DNA from 2 places in the Streptomyces sp. NPDC097640 genome. Region 1 is predicted to be linked to the other one. Evidence: riboswitches for the same ligand, from Rfam matches in the RefSeq annotation. Region 1 holds a riboswitch; the other holds the start of a gene.

Region 1 (7,559 bases):
CGGCGCTCCCCCGTATCGGCGACGCCATCCTGGAGCTGCTCAACGCCCTCATCGGCCCGCTCCCCGGGATGGACCTGCCGATGACGCCCCCGATGCTGCCGCTCCCGGACGAGGCGTCGACCGTCGCCGTGGAGGCGTCCGCCCTCGCCGCCCGGACGCCCGCCCCGAAGCCGAACCCGGAGAAGCCCGGCACCGAGAAGCCCGGTACCGAGAAGCCCGGCGCCGCGGAGAAGCCCGGCACCGAGAAGCCGGGCGCCGCCGAGAAGCCGGGCGCCCAGGACCAGCAGGGTGCCCAGAAGCCCGGTGCCCAGAAGCCGAGCGCGAAGCCCAGCGCCCCGAACCAGAACGCCGACCAGCCCGGCGCCATGAGGCCCGGTCAGAAGCCCGCGGCGAAGCCCGCCGCGCCGAAGCCCTTCACCACCGCCGCCTCCCCGCTCTCCGCCGCCGAGGCGACCGACGACGCCGTCGCCCCCATGCCGCTGCCGCGCCCGGTGGACGCGGCCCCCGACCAGGGTTGAGGACGGCCGCCTCCCCTCGCCCTGCCGCGCGTCACTCGAAGCCGATCCGGCGCAGTGCGCTCGCGGCCGTGCGGTCCAGCAGCGCCACCGACGCGCAGCCTTCGGGCGGCCGCCCGCCCTCGGCGGCGACGACCAGCCGCCCCACCGCGCGGCGGTGCCGTCCGAAGGCGTAGCGAGAGACCGCACGGCCGCGCGCGGCCTGCCCCTCCAGGGCCACCGCGGCCTCCACGTCCAGCAGCACCATGTGCAGCCGGCGGCCGGTGCGCCGGGCGTCGCGGGCCAGCCAGCGGCGCACCCAGGAGAGGGTGCCGCAGTCGTGCACCACGACGCTGGCGCCCGAGCGCAGCGCCCGGCGCAGCCCGGCGTAGTGGGCGTAGCGCACCAGCGGGCGGTAGAGGGCGTACGGCAGCCAGCGGGGCAGCCGCCGCTCCCAGCGCTCGCGGGCGTCCTGTGAGTCCACCCGCAGCACCGGGCCGCCGGACTGGTCGAGGCCGGGCACGGCCTGGCCGATCATGGTGCTCTTGCCGCTGCCGGGCAGGCCGGAGGCGACCACCATGTCCCCGGTGCGGTAGCGCAGCTCGCGCGCGCCGAGTCCGGGTCTGGACCCGCGGCCGGGTCCGGGCCCGGGCCCGGGCCCGGGCCCGGCCGCGCCGCCGCCGTCGCCCCCGTCGCCGTCGCCGTCGCCGTCGCCGTCGACAACGCCGCCGCCACCGCGCAGGTCGTGCACCGCCGCCCGGCGCCCCGGTCTGATCACGCCTCCGGTCGCGCCTCCGGTTGGCGCCGCGCCCTGCGTCACCGGCAGGGGCCCACATGTCGTCCCGTACGTACCCTGCCCCTGCACCGTGATCGTCCTCCTAGGTCGGTCACTGCGGCTCTTCACCGAAGAGTGTCAAGAAAAGGTAATGTCCTTCAAGGTGGTCTTCCTGTGGGACGGACTTTCATGCCTTGTGAACCGGGGTGGGCGGCGGCGCGGGGCGAGCGGGTCTTCCCTTCTCGGGCGTACGTGCGATGATGTTGCGCGCAACTCCATACAGGCCGCTTGAATCCGCGCGGGAGAGTCCTCGGCCACCGGCAGCAGTGCCGGCCGTCCGGGGCGCCGAAGGAGCAAGTCCTCCCTTGAATCTCTCAGGCCCCGATACCGCGCGGGCGAGGCAGATCTGAAAAGCGAGCCGCTGGCGTGGCTCCACCCACGGTGCAAGCCGGACCGCTCTCCGCGACGACGTCTCCGACGCCGGCCGGGAGAAGGGGTCACGGCGAACCTCTCAGGTTCCGATGACAGATGGGGAGGACTCGTCCTCGTCGTCCTCGTCGCCGTCCCGCCCTGGAGCCAGCCCCATGACCGACGCCCCGTCCCCCTCGTCTCCCCTCTCCGCCTCGTCCCCCCCGTCCGCGCCTCGCCGTACCGCGCTGGACGCGACGCACCGCGCGCTCGGCGCCACCATGACCGACTTCGCGGGCTGGGAGATGCCGCTGCGCTACGGAAGCGAGCGCGACGAGCACACCGCGGTGCGCACCCGCGCCGGCCTCTTCGACCTCTCCCATATGGGCGAGATCACACTCACCGGGCCACAGGCCGCCGCCGCCCTGGACCGGGCGCTGGTGGGCCATCTGTCGGCGCTCGCCGTCGGCCGGGCCCGCTACACCATGATCTGCGACGCCGAGGGCGGCATCCTGGACGACCTGATCGTCTACCGCCTCGGTGACCAGGAGTTCCTGGTGGTCGCCAACGCCTCGAACGCCCAGGTGGTGCTGGACGCGCTGACCGAGCGCGCCGCGGGCCTGGACGCGGCCGTGCGGGACGACCGGGACGCCTATGCGCTGATCGCCGTCCAGGGGCCGGCCGCGGCCACGATCCTGAGCGGCCTGACCGACGCCGATCTGGACGGCCTCAAGTACTACGCGGGCCTGCCGGGCACGGTCGCGGGCGTCCCGGCGCTGATCGCCCGCACCGGCTACACCGGCGAGGACGGCTTCGAGCTGTTCGTCGCGCCGAAGGACGCCGAGCGGCTGTGGCAGGCGCTGACCGAGGCGGGCGCCCCGGCCGGGCTGATCGCGTGCGGTCTTTCCTGCCGGGACACGCTGCGCCTGGAGGCCGGGATGCCGCTGTACGGGCATGAGCTGACCCGCGGGACCACGCCGTTCGACGCGGGGCTCGGCCGGGTGGTGAAGTTCGGCAAGCCCGGTGACTTCACCGGGCGCGCGGCCCTGGAGACGGCGGCGCGGCAGGCCGAGACCGCCCCGCCGCGGGCGCTGGTCGGCCTGGTCGCGGCGGGCCGCCGGGTCCCGCGCGCGGGGTACGCGGTCGTCGGCGCGGACGGCACGGTGATCGGCGAGGTCACCTCGGGCGCGCCCTCGCCCACCCTCGGGAAGCCGATCGCGATGGCGTACGTGGACGCCGGGCACGCCGCGCCGGGCACCGCGGGGGTGTCGGTGGACATCCGGGGCACCCATGAGCCGTACGAGGTCGTGGCCCTCCCCTTCTACAAGCGGCGCTGAGCGCCCGTCGCGGCCGCCGCCGCTCTTGCCGCCTGTCCCACCAGGCAAGACCCGTTTCCCAAGCACTCCCCCGTATCCAGGAGAATCGGACTATGAACAACCCCCAGCAGCTGCGTTACAGCAAGGAGCACGAGTGGCTGTCGGCCGCCGACGAGGACGGTGTGTCGACGGTCGGCATCACCGAGTTCGCGGCCAACTCGCTCGGCGACGTCGTCTTCGTCCAGCTCCCTGAGGTCGGCACGACGGTCACCGCGGGTGAGACCTGCGGCGAGCTGGAGTCCACGAAATCCGTCAGCGATCTCTACGCGCCGGTCTCCGGCGAGGTCACCGAGGTCAACGAGGACGTGGTCAATGACCCGGCGCTGGTGAATTCCGCCCCCTTCGAGGGCGGCTGGCTGTTCAAGGTGAAGGTGACGGACGAGCCGGACGAGCTGCTCTCCGCCGACGCTTACTCCTCCTTCACCGAAAACTGACCCCCTCCTTCGATCGGGACCCTGATGTCGCTTCTCAACAGCTCCCTGCACGAGCTCGACCCGGACGTAGCCGCCGCGGTCGACGCCGAACTCCACCGCCAGCAGTCCACCCTGGAGATGATCGCCTCGGAGAACTTCGCTCCGGTCGCGGTCATGGAGGCCCAGGGCTCGGTCCTGACCAACAAGTACGCCGAGGGCTACCCGGGCCGCCGCTACTACGGCGGCTGTGAGCACGTCGACGTCGTCGAGCAGATCGCCATCGACCGCGTCAAGGCGCTGTTCGGCGCCGAGCACGCCAACGTGCAGCCGCACTCCGGCGCGCAGGCCAACGCGGCCGCGATGTTCGCCCTGCTCTCCCCCGGTGACACCATCCTGGGCCTGAACCTGGCGCACGGTGGTCACCTCACCCACGGGATGAAGATCAACTTCTCCGGCAAGCTCTACAACGTGGTGCCCTACCACGTGGACGCCGAGACCGGCCTGGTCGACATGGACGAGGTCGAGCGGCTGGCCAAGGAGCACCGCCCCAAGCTGGTGATCGCGGGCTGGTCCGCGTACCCGCGCCAGCTGGACTTCGCCGCCTTCCGCCGGATCGCGGACGAGGTCGGCGCGTACCTGATGGTGGACATGGCCCACTTCGCGGGCCTGGTGGCGGCCGGGCTGCACCCCTCCCCGGTGCCGCACGCCCATGTGGTGACCACCACCACCCACAAGACCCTCGGCGGCCCGCGCGGCGGGGTGATCCTGTCCACCGCCGAGCTGGCCAAGAAGATCAACTCCGCGGTCTTCCCCGGTCAGCAGGGCGGCCCGCTCGAGCATGTGGTCGCGGCGAAGGCCGTGGCCTTCAAGATCGCGGCGGGCGAGGAGTTCAAGGAGCGCCAGCAGCGCACCCTCGACGGCGCGCGGCTCCTGGCCGAGCGGCTCACCCAGCCCGACGTGGCCAAGGCCGGGGTCTCCGTGCTGTCCGGCGGCACCGAGGTCCACCTCGTCCTGGTCGACCTGCGCGACTCGGAGCTGGACGGCCGGCAGGCCGAGGACCGGCTGCACGAGATCGGCATCACGGTCAACCGGAACGCCATCCCGAACGACCCGCGCCCCCCGATGGTCACCTCCGGCCTGCGCATCGGCACCCCGGCGCTGGCCACCCGCGGCTTCACCGCCGACGACTTCCGCGAGGTCGCCGACATCATCGCCGCGGCGCTCCAGCCGTCCTACGACGCGGAGGGGCTGAAGGCGCGCGTCACCGCGCTCGCCGACAAGCACCCTCTGTACCCGGACCTGAAGAAGTAATCGGGCCCGCAAGGTGTGTGGGGGCGCACCACCCCCGCGCCCCCACACACCCCGCACCACCACGCACGCACCCACCGTGCAGACGCAAGGAGTTCACCGGTGGCCATCTCCGTCTTCGATCTCTTCTCGATCGGCATCGGCCCGTCCAGTTCCCACACGGTCGGCCCCATGCGCGCCGCGAGGATGTTCGTCCGCCGGCTGAAGAACGACGGCCTGCTGGCCCACACCGTCGCCGTACGCGCCGAACTCTTCGGCTCCCTCGGCGCCACCGGCCACGGCCACGGCACCCCCAAGGCCGTCCTCCTCGGCCTGGAGGGCCACTCCCCGCGCACCGTGGACGTCGAGACCGCCGACGACGAGATGGACCGCATCCGCACCACCAAGCGGCTGCGGCTGCTCGGCGCGGAGATCGGCACCGAGCACGAGATCGACTTCGACGAGTCCGCCGAGCTGGTGCTGCACCGCCGCCGCTCGCTGCCGTACCACGCCAACGGCATGACCCTGTTCGCGTACGACGCCGACGGCCTGCCCCTCCTGGAGAAGACCTACTACTCCGTCGGCGGCGGCTTCGTCGTGGACGAGGACGCGGTCGGCGCGGACCGCATCAAGCTCGACGACACCGCGCTGAAGTACCCCTTCCGCACCGGCGACGAGCTGCTGCGCCTGTCCCGCGAGACCGGCCTGTCCATCTCCGCCCTGATGCTGGAGAACGAGAAGGCCTGGCGCACCGAGGCGGAGATCCGAGCGGGCCTGCTGGAGATCTGGCGCGTCATGCAAAGCTGCGTCGAGCGGGGCCTGTCCCGCGAGGGCATCCTCCCCGGCGGCCTCAAGGTCCGCCGCCGCGCCGCCACCGCCGCCCGCGCGCTGCGCGCCGAGGGCGACCCGGCGACCCACGCCATGGAGTGGGTGACCCTCTACGCCATGGCCGTCAACGAGGAGAACGCCGCGGGCGGCCGCGTGGTCACCGCCCCCACCAACGGCGCGGCCGGCATCATCCCCGCCGTCCTCCACTACTACGCCAACTTCGTCCCCGGCTCGAACCCTGACTCCCACGACGACGGCATCGTCCGCTTCCTCCTCGCCGCGGGCGCCATCGGCATGCTCTTCAAGGAGAACGCCTCCATCTCCGGCGCCGAGGTCGGCTGCCAGGGCGAGGTCGGCTCCGCCTGCTCCATGGCCGCCGGCGGCCTGGCCGAGGTCCTCGGCGGCACCCCCGAGCAGGTCGAGAACGCCGCCGAGATCGGCATGGAACACAACCTCGGCCTCACCTGCGATCCGGTCGGCGGCCTCGTCCAGATCCCCTGCATCGAGCGCAACGGCATGGCCTCGGTGAAGGCCGTCACGGCGGCCCGTATGGCGCTGCGCGGCGACGGACGGCACCACGTCTCCCTCGACAAGGTCATCAAGACCATGAAGGAGACGGGCGCCGATATGAAGGTCAAGTACAAGGAGACGGCGCGGGGCGGGCTCGCGGTGAACGTCATCGAGTGCTGAGGGGACGGGCCCTGACCAGCGCGTTCGTGTCTTTCAGCGCTGTCAGGGCCTTCCCTGCTTACGCGGCGGAAAGTCCCCGAAAAGTCCGACCGCGGCTTCGCGGGTCCGGACCACGGACCGGGCATCGTCGCATTGCCCGCTACATAGAACGGCACACCGTCCCGGCCGAACTCGATCGCAGCGAACGCCTCATAGAATGGGCCGCCCACGTGATCGACTCCGTTCCCCAGGCGCGGACCGCTCCACAGCGACAGCGCAACCGGCCGTGGCGCCTCGCCGAACAACTGATCACGAAGTGGGCGCGGGGCCTCCTCAACACCGGGCGGCCTGGCCGCCGCGCCGCCGCCGGGTATCGGAGTACCCTGGGGTACTGGAGGTTCGGACATGACGACGCAGTCTGCGGGATCGAAGCCACGCACGGCAGCTCCCCTGAAGGTGGATCTCGAGACCGACCAGCTGATCACCGAAGGCGCGCACTTCCTCGGGGTGACAAAGAAAGACCTGGTGGCGGACGCGGTGCGCATGTACATAGAGCATCGCCGCGAGGAGATCCGACGAGGCATGGCCGAGTCCATGCGCGTACTGGACGGGACCACGAAGTCCCGCGTCGCGCTGCTGACGGGCATCTCCGCCGAGGACATCGACCGGCTCGGTGGGATCGACGAGGAGAGGTAACGCCCCGGTGGATCGAACGCGCCCCACTCTGCGCTGCCTGACCGAGGACCTGCGCTTACCCGTCCCGCCCATCACGACACCACTCGACGAGGTCGATCACCCTGCGCTGAACAAAGCCCAGGAGCATTTCATCGGCACCGAAGAGCGACCGCACGAACGCATCGGCGCCATCGACGACCAGGTCCTGTTCAAGGTCAAAGTCCAACGATGGCGCGGCGCGGTCTGGAAGTCCGAACCATGTCCGTGGCTCGTGGCCGCAGGCATCCGCGAGGACGGCTCAGCCGACGACTTCTACACAGCCCTCGCCACCGACGCGAAGGCCGCCCGCAGTGCCTACAACGCGCAGCACTCCCGCCCACTGTCCACGCAGACGTACGTCGGCGGCCTACTCCCGGACCGGGATGACCACTTGCGCTACCGCCTGGAGGAAGGCACCCGTTTCATACGCCGCCTGGAGAACATCATCCCCCAGCTCGCCAGCGCCTCACTCCAGGACGACGCCGAGCACACCATCGCGTACGACACCTTCACACTGGGCATCCAGATCCGCGCCCACGAAGGACATGAGGCGTACGTCGCAGTACGGATCACCGGCTCGGTCCCCGGTGACCTC
Region 2 (7,559 bases), on a different contig from region 1:
GAGATGCCCTCCAACCAACCGATCGTGCTCCTGCGCGAGGTAGGAGGCGACCGCTACCTCCCCATTTGGATCGGACCGGGGGAGGCGACGGCGATTGCCTTCGCCCAGCAGGGCATGGCTCCGGCGCGCCCGCTGACCCACGACCTCTTCAAGGACGTGCTCGACGCGGTCGGCCAGCAGCTCACGGAGGTCCGGATCACGGATCTGCGCGAGGGAGTCTTCTACGCGGAGCTGGTGTTCGCCAGCGGTGTGGAGGTCAGCGCCCGGCCGTCCGACGCCATAGCGCTGGCGCTGCGCACCGGCACGCCGATCTACGGCAGTGACGGGGTGCTGGACGACGCGGGGATCGCCATCCCGGACGAGCAGGAGGACGAAGTGGAGAAGTTCCGCGAGTTCCTCGACCAGATCTCGCCCGAGGACTTCGGCACCAGCAGTCAGTGAGCCGTCGGAGGCGCTGAGGCCGAGTGCGGCCGCCGGGCCGGCAGTGGCCGGTAAGCGGCGGGCATTGAGCTGTCCGCTGATCTTCGCCAGCGCATTCGAGTAGCCTTTCCCGCAAGAAGGGCACGGGAAACCACCCGTAGGGTGATTATCACTCGGCGTGCCGAGTGTGGCGATCGTTGACGCACCCCGGGTGACTGCCTACCGTCGAGAAGGCAGGTCGAGGACGGAGGTCGGCGTGAGAAGCAGCGGCGACGGCACGGCGGCGGGCGGTCCGTATGCGCTCCAGGGGAGCGCACCGGGCGAACCGGCACTGAAGGCTCGGGTGGCGGCACAGGCCGCACCGCCGCGCGAAGGCGCCGTGGCGAAGCCCGAGAAGGTGGGGTACCGCGGTCCGACCGCGTGCGCCGCCGCGGGCATTACTTACCGCCAGCTGGACTACTGGGCGCGCACCGGGCTCGTGGAGCCCAGCGTGCGGCCCGCGTACGGCTCGGGCAGTCAGCGGCTCTACAGCTTCCGGGACGTCGTCGTCCTCAAGATCGTCAAGCGGCTGCTGGACACCGGCGTGTCCCTTCAGAACATCAGGGCCGCCGTTCAGCACCTGCGCTCGCGCGGCTTGGACGACCTCGCCCAGATGACGCTGATGAGCGACGGGGCGACGGTGTACGAGTGCACCTCGCCCGACGAGGTGGTCGACCTTCTCCAGGGCGGCCAGGGCGTCTTCGGGATCGCCGTGGGCGTGGTGTGGCGGGACGTGGAGAGCGCGCTCGCCCAGCTGCACGGCGAGCGGGTGGACACCGGCGAGACGCTGGTGGGCCACAACCCCACCGACGAACTCGCGCGGCGCCGCAACCGCGCGGGCTGAGACCGTCCGGCCCGGGCCGCGTGCCCGGGCCGCGAGTGTCAGTGGCATGCGGCAGCATCGGTAGGTGTGAGGGGTGCGCCGACCATTCTGCATCTGGACATGGATGCCTTTTACGCCGCGGCGGAGCAGGCGGCCAAGCCCAGCCTGCGCGGCAAGCCGGTGATCGTCGGCGGCCTCGGGCCGCGCGGCGTGGTGGCCACGGCCTCTTATGAGGCGAGGGTGTTCGGGGTCCACTCGGCCATGGCGATGGCCCAGGCCCGCCGCCTCTGTCCGAACGCGGCGTATCTCACCCCCCGCTTCTCCCTGTACCGCCAGGTGAGTGACACCGTCATGGGCCTGCTGGGGGCGCTCTCCCCGCTGGTCGAGCCGCTGAGCCTGGACGAGGCGTTCGTGGATCTGGAGGCGGGCGGTGTTCCGGCCACCTCCGCGGCGGCGCGGGCCGTGGGGGAGCGGCTGCGGGCGGACATAGCGGCGGCGACCGGGCTGACCGGCTCGGTGGGCCTGGCCGGGTCCAAGATGCTCGCCAAGATCGCCTCCGAGCAGGCCAAGCCCGATGGACTGACGCTCATCCAGCCGGGGACCGAGCGGGAGCTGCTGGGGCCGATGCCGGTGCGCACCCTCCCCGGGGTGGGTCCGGCCACCGCGGAGGCGCTGCGCCGGGCCGGGATCCACACGGTCGCCGAGACCCGGGAGGCGGGCGAGGAGGAGCTGGTGCGGCTGCTGGGCAAGGCCCATGGCGCGTCGCTGTACGGCATGGCCTGGGGGCGGGACGACCGGCCGGTGGTCGCCGAGCGGGACGCCAAGTCCGTATCGGTGGAGGACACCTTCGACGTCGACCTCACCGACCGCACGCGGGTGCAGGTGGAGGTGGCGCGGCTCGCCGAGCGGTGTGTGCGGCGGCTGCGCGGGGCCGGCCGCTCGGGGCGCACGGTCGTGCTGAAGGTGCGGCGTTACGACTTCTCCACGCTGACCCGGTCCGAGACGCTGCGCGGGCCGACGGACGACCCCGCGGTGGTGCGGGAGGCCGCGGCGCGGCTGCTGGAGGGCGTGGACACCACGGCGGGGGTGCGGCTGCTGGGAGTGGGCGTGAGCGGTCTGGCGGACTACACCCAGGAGGATCTGTTCGCCCAGGCCGCGCAGGCCGCCCACGAGGCACAGGAGGCCGCGGAGGGGGCGCGGGAGGCCGGAGGGACACCCGAGGCCGCGCCGGCGGTCCTGGAGGGGAGCGACGAGCCCGACGACACCGCCAGGCCGCGCCGCTGGCTGCCCGGCCTCGATGTGCGACACGCCGAGTACGGGGCGGGGTGGGTGCAGGGCAGCGGGGTCGGCCGGGTGACCGTGCGGTTCGAGGAGCCCTGGTCGCGGCCGGGCCGGGTGCGGACGTTCGCGGTCGACGACCCGGCGTTGGAGCCGGGCGAGCCGCTGCCGCTGGTCCGGCCCGCCGTGAGCGACGCCCCCGAGGGCCAGCCGACCGACGCCCCCGAGGCCGACCCGGCCGAAAACCAGGGCCAGGGCCCGGGCCGGGGTCAGCCGCTCACGTCGAGACCGTAGTGGTGGTAGAGCTGCAACTCCTGCTCGGGCGACAGATGGCGGCCGACTCCGAAGTCCGGCGCGTCCTTGATCAGCGCCCGCTCGTACGGCACCCGCAGCGTGTCGTCGACGATCTCGCTCGGTTCGAGTGGCACGAACACGTCCCGGCTGAACAGCCCGGTGCGTACCGCGGCCCACTCCGGCTCGCCGGTCGCGTCGTCGAGGTAGACCTCGTCCACGGTACCGATCTTCGCGCCGTCGCGGTCCAAGGCCTTTCGGCCGATGAGGGTCCGCGGATCGATGTCGGTCTGCACACTCTCTCCCATAGGTGACTGTTTCATCGTCAATGCCGTGATACCTAAGAAAAGCCACAATTCCGTGCCCGTCCACTCGAGCGCTCGCCCAAAACCCCTGGCGGCAGGCTCGCTGGTAGGCTGACGGTGGCTGCAGACCCCGTGCGGGAGAGCTCTTCGACGATGTCGTCGGAGGCGCCGAAGGAGCAAATCCTCCCCGGAAACTCTCAGGCACACGTACCGTGCGGGTGAGGTCACTCTGGAAAGCAGGGTGGGTCACGGGCGAGTACAGCACCGGAACCCCTCCTCACCGACGGTGAAAGCCGGATCGCCACCCGCGGACCGGTGAAGCTCTCAGGTTGAGATGACAGAGGGGGAGGCCGTTCGGGCACCCCGCGTCGTGGTGCCCCTCGTCGGTCGTACAGACCAGGAGGCCTCGCAGATGACTGCCAACCGCACCTCGCTGACCGAGCTGGAACGCGGTACTCCGTTTGAGCAGCGCCATATCGGACCCGATGCCGAGGCCCAGGCCAAGATGCTCGCGCAGGTCGGCTTCGGCTCGCTCGACGAACTCACCCAGGCCGCCGTGCCCGACGTCATCAAGAGCACCGAGGGGCTGGGGCTGCCCCCGGCCCGCACCGAGGCCGAAGTGCTGGCCGAGCTGCGCGGCCTGGCCGAGCGCAACCAGCTGCTCGCCCCGATGATCGGCCTCGGCTACTACGGCACGTTCACCCCGCCGGTGATCCTGCGCAATGTGCTCGAGAGCCCCGCCTGGTACACCGCGTACACGCCCTACCAGCCGGAGATCTCCCAGGGCCGGCTGGAGGCGCTGCTCAACTTCCAGACCGTCGTCGCCGACCTCACCGGGCTGCCCACGGCCGGCGCCTCGCTGCTGGACGAGGCCACCGCCGCCGCCGAGGCCATGGCGCTGTCGCGGCGGGTGGGCAAGGTCAAGCAGGGCGTGTTCCTGATCGACGCCGACACCCTGCCGCAGACCGTCGCGGTCATCCGGACCCGCGCCGAGCCCACCGGCGTCGAGGTGGTCGTCGCCGACCTCTCGGCGGGCATACCGGCCGAGGTGGCCGAGCGCGGCGTGTTCGGCGTGCTGCTCCAGTACCCGGGCGCCTCCGGCGCCGTGCGCGACCCGCGCCCGGTCATCGAGCGGGCCCATGAGCTCGGCGCCGTGGTCACCGTCGCCGCCGATCTGCTCGCCCTCACCCTCCTCACCTCGCCCGGCGAGCTGGGCGCCGACATCGCGGTCGGCAACAGCCAGCGGTTCGGGGTGCCGATGGGCTTCGGCGGCCCGCACGCCGGGTTCATGGCCGTCCGCGAGGCCTACGCCCGCAGCCTGCCCGGCCGCCTGGTGGGCGTCTCCGTCGACGCCGACGGCGACAAGGCGTACCGCCTGGCCCTTCAGACCCGCGAGCAGCACATCCGCCGCGAGAAGGCCACCAGCAACATCTGCACCGCCCAGGTCCTGCTCGCCGTGATGGCCGGCATGTACGCCGTCTACCACGGCCCGGAGGGCCTCTCGACCATCGCCCGGCGCACCCACCGCTACGCGGCCGTGCTCGCCGAGGGGCTGCGGGCCGGGGGCGTCGAGACCGTGCACGGCGCGTTCTTCGACACCCTGACCGCGTATGTCCCGGGCCGGGCCGCCGAGGTCGTCACCGCGGCCCGCGAGGCCGGGGTCAACCTGCGCCTGACCGACGCCGACCATGTGGGCATCGCCTGCGACGAGACCACCGGGCGCGCCCAGCTCGCCGCCGTCTGGTCGGCCTTCGGCGTGGACGGCGGCCTGCCCGCCATCGACGAGCTCGACGCCGCCGCGGCCGACGCGCTCCCCGCCGAACTGCTGCGCACCGACACGTATCTGACCCACCCGGTCTTCCACAAGTACCGCTCCGAGACCGCGATGCTGCGCTATCTGCGGCGCCTGGCCGACCGCGACTACGCGCTGGACCGGGGCATGATCCCGCTCGGTTCCTGCACCATGAAGCTCAACGCCACCACGGAGATGGAGCCGGTCACCTGGCCGGAGTTCGGCGCGCTGCATCCGTTCGCGCCGGTCGAGCAGGCCCAGGGCTATCTGACGCTGATCCGCGAGCTGGAGGAGCGGCTGGCCGAGGTCACCGGCTACGACCAGGTCTCCCTCCAGCCGAACGCCGGGTCGCAGGGCGAGCTGGCCGGGCTGCTGGCCGTGCGCGCCTACCACCGTGCCAACGGCGAGGAGCGGCGCACCGTCTGCCTCATCCCGTCCTCCGCGCACGGCACCAACGCCGCCAGCGCGGTGATGGCGGGCATGAAGGTCGTCGTCGTCAGGACCGGCGAGGACGGCGAGGTGGACGCCGACGACCTGCGCGCCAAGATCGAGCAGTACGGCGACGAACTGGCCGTCCTGATGGTCACCTACCCCTCCACCCACGGCGTGTTCGAGGAGCACATCAGCGAGATCTGCGCGGCCGTGCACGACGCGGGCGGCCAGGTCTACGTGGACGGCGCGAACCTCAACGCGCTGGTGGGGCTGGCCCGGCCGGGCAGGTTCGGCGGCGATGTCTCCCATCTGAACCTGCACAAGACCTTCTGCATCCCGCACGGCGGCGGCGGTCCCGGCGTGGGCCCGGTCGCGGTGCGCGAGCACCTCGCGCCGTACCTCCCCAACCACCCGCTCCAGCCGGCGGCGGGCCCGGCGACCGGCGTGGGGCCGGTCGCGGCCGCGCCCTGGGGCTCGGCGGGCATCCTGCCCATCTCCTGGGCGTACGTCCGGCTGATGGGCGCCGAGGGGCTGCGCCGGGCCACCCAGGTGGCGGTGCTCGGCGCCAACTACGTCGCCAAGCGCCTGGAGCCGCACTACTCGGTGCTCTACACCGGCCCCGGGGGTCTCGTCGCCCACGAGTGCATCATCGATCTGCGGCCGCTCACCAAGGCGACCGGCGTGAGCGTCGACGATGTGGCCAAGCGGCTGGTCGACTACGGGTTCCACGCGCCCACGATGTCGTTCCCGGTGGCCGGCACGCTGATGATCGAGCCGACGGAGAGCGAGGACCTGGCGGAGCTGGACCGGTTCTGCGAGGCGATGATCGCCATCCGGGCGGAGATCGAGAAGGTGGGCTCGGAGGAGTGGCCCAAGGACGACAACCCGCTGCGGAACGCCCCGCACACGGCGGCGGCGCTGAGCGGGGAGTGGGAGCACCCCTACACCCGCGCGGAGGCGGCGTTCCCGGCCGGGGTGTCGGCGGCGGACAAGTACTGGCCGCCGGTGCGGCGCATCGACGGCGCCTTCGGGGACCGCAACCTGGTCTGCTCCTGCCCGCCGCTGGAGTCGTACGAGAGCTGACTCGCCGGGCGCGGTCGGGTACGGGGCCGGTGCGGCGGACACGCCGGCCGGCCCCTGATGGAGCGCGGGCCCGGTCGGAGCGCCGGGCCGTGGTGGTCAGACCGCGATGGTCAGGCCGCGGTGGCGACGCGCTCGGCGCCCAGCGGCCGGCGCGGGGCGATGATCTGTCCGTCCGGCAGCAGCTCGCCGGTGTCCTCGAAGAGCAGGACGCCATTGCACAGCAGGCTCCAGCCCTGCTCGGGGTGGTGCGCCACGAGGTGGGCGGCCTCCCGGTCGGCGGAGTCGGCTGACGGGCACGCGGGCTGATGCTGGCACATGGAAGAGATCTCTCGCTGCGATGTGGAAAGTGTCCTGTGGCTTGCTGCGGCAGTCATGGCCGCCCCCCGTTGGTCAGTCGGTCGGATGCTCCAAGTGTTGCCCTACGGGCCGGTTTCCGCAGGGATTTCACGGCACCGGTACTCGCTTGATAATGACGCATCACACGAGTGGACGGTTCATCCTGACGGGACTGTTACGAGCCCGCAGCGGAGCGCCCCGTGATCCTCGGATCACGGGGCGCTCGGGCGAGGGGCGGCGGCGGGCGCCGCGGGCCGTCAGGCCGACGAGCCGAGCAGCGGCGTCCGCGTCAGCCGGAGGGTCAGCACCGGCAGCAGATCCGCCGCGCGGTACGCGCGGTGGGCGGCGATGCCCGGCGGGGCGGGGGTCAGCGGCACCAGCAGGTCTTCCGCGGCGAGGTGGCCTTCGGAGGCGTCGGCGGTCGGGTCGCCGCGCAGCCACAGCGTCAGCATGTACAGCTCCGGGATGGACAGCAGCCTGGGCTGGTGGACCGAGGGCAGCGACTCGGCCTGGCTCAGCGCCAGTTCGGCCGACGACACGTACGGGCCTTCGGAGAAGTGCGAGAAGACCCAGCCGTCGGCGGTCAGCATCGCCTCGGCGGAGGCCACCGTCCGCTCGGTGTCGCGGATCAGGAACCGCCATCCGGTGAGCCGCGCCGTCGGCGGGCCGTCGGGGGCGGTGATGTCGTCCAGGACGTGGACGGGGAGCGGGAGTTCGAGCTCGAACGGTCCGTCCAGGGAGCCGAGGAGCGGGGTGCGGA

The links. Region 1 has a riboswitch for glycine ahead of gcvT (glycine cleavage system aminomethyltransferase GcvT). Riboswitches for the same ligand answer to the same signal wherever they lie in the genome.
Region 2: it holds a riboswitch for glycine, as region 1 does, so the genes downstream of both, gcvP (aminomethyl-transferring glycine dehydrogenase) here and gcvT (glycine cleavage system aminomethyltransferase GcvT) in region 1, are expected to answer to the same signal.

The regions. Positions count from the first base shown of each region.
Region 1 covers NZ_JBEOSB010000007.1:92,731-100,289, forward strand. The annotation lists gene ABTY62_RS12740 (hypothetical protein) at 1-518, shown strand, start outside; gene ABTY62_RS12745 (AAA family ATPase) at 550-1,272, opposite strand; glycine riboswitch at 1,559-1,669, shown strand; gene gcvT (glycine cleavage system aminomethyltransferase GcvT) at 1,854-3,014, shown strand; gene gcvH (glycine cleavage system protein GcvH) at 3,107-3,487, shown strand; gene glyA (serine hydroxymethyltransferase) at 3,512-4,777, shown strand; gene ABTY62_RS12765 (L-serine ammonia-lyase) at 4,877-6,271, shown strand; gene ABTY62_RS12770 (hypothetical protein) at 6,656-6,946, shown strand; gene ABTY62_RS12775 (hypothetical protein) at 6,954-7,559, shown strand, end outside.
Region 2 covers NZ_JBEOSB010000022.1:189,665-197,223, reverse strand. The annotation lists gene ABTY62_RS31165 (bifunctional nuclease family protein) at 1-441, shown strand, start outside; gene ABTY62_RS31160 (MerR family transcriptional regulator) at 677-1,303, shown strand; gene ABTY62_RS31155 (DNA polymerase IV) at 1,370-2,854, shown strand; gene ABTY62_RS31150 (PRC-barrel domain-containing protein) at 2,830-3,159, opposite strand; glycine riboswitch at 3,282-3,379, shown strand; glycine riboswitch at 3,380-3,507, shown strand; gene gcvP (aminomethyl-transferring glycine dehydrogenase) at 3,569-6,463, shown strand; gene ABTY62_RS31140 (DUF5999 family protein) at 6,574-6,780, opposite strand; gene ABTY62_RS31135 (hypothetical protein) at 7,057-7,559, opposite strand, start outside.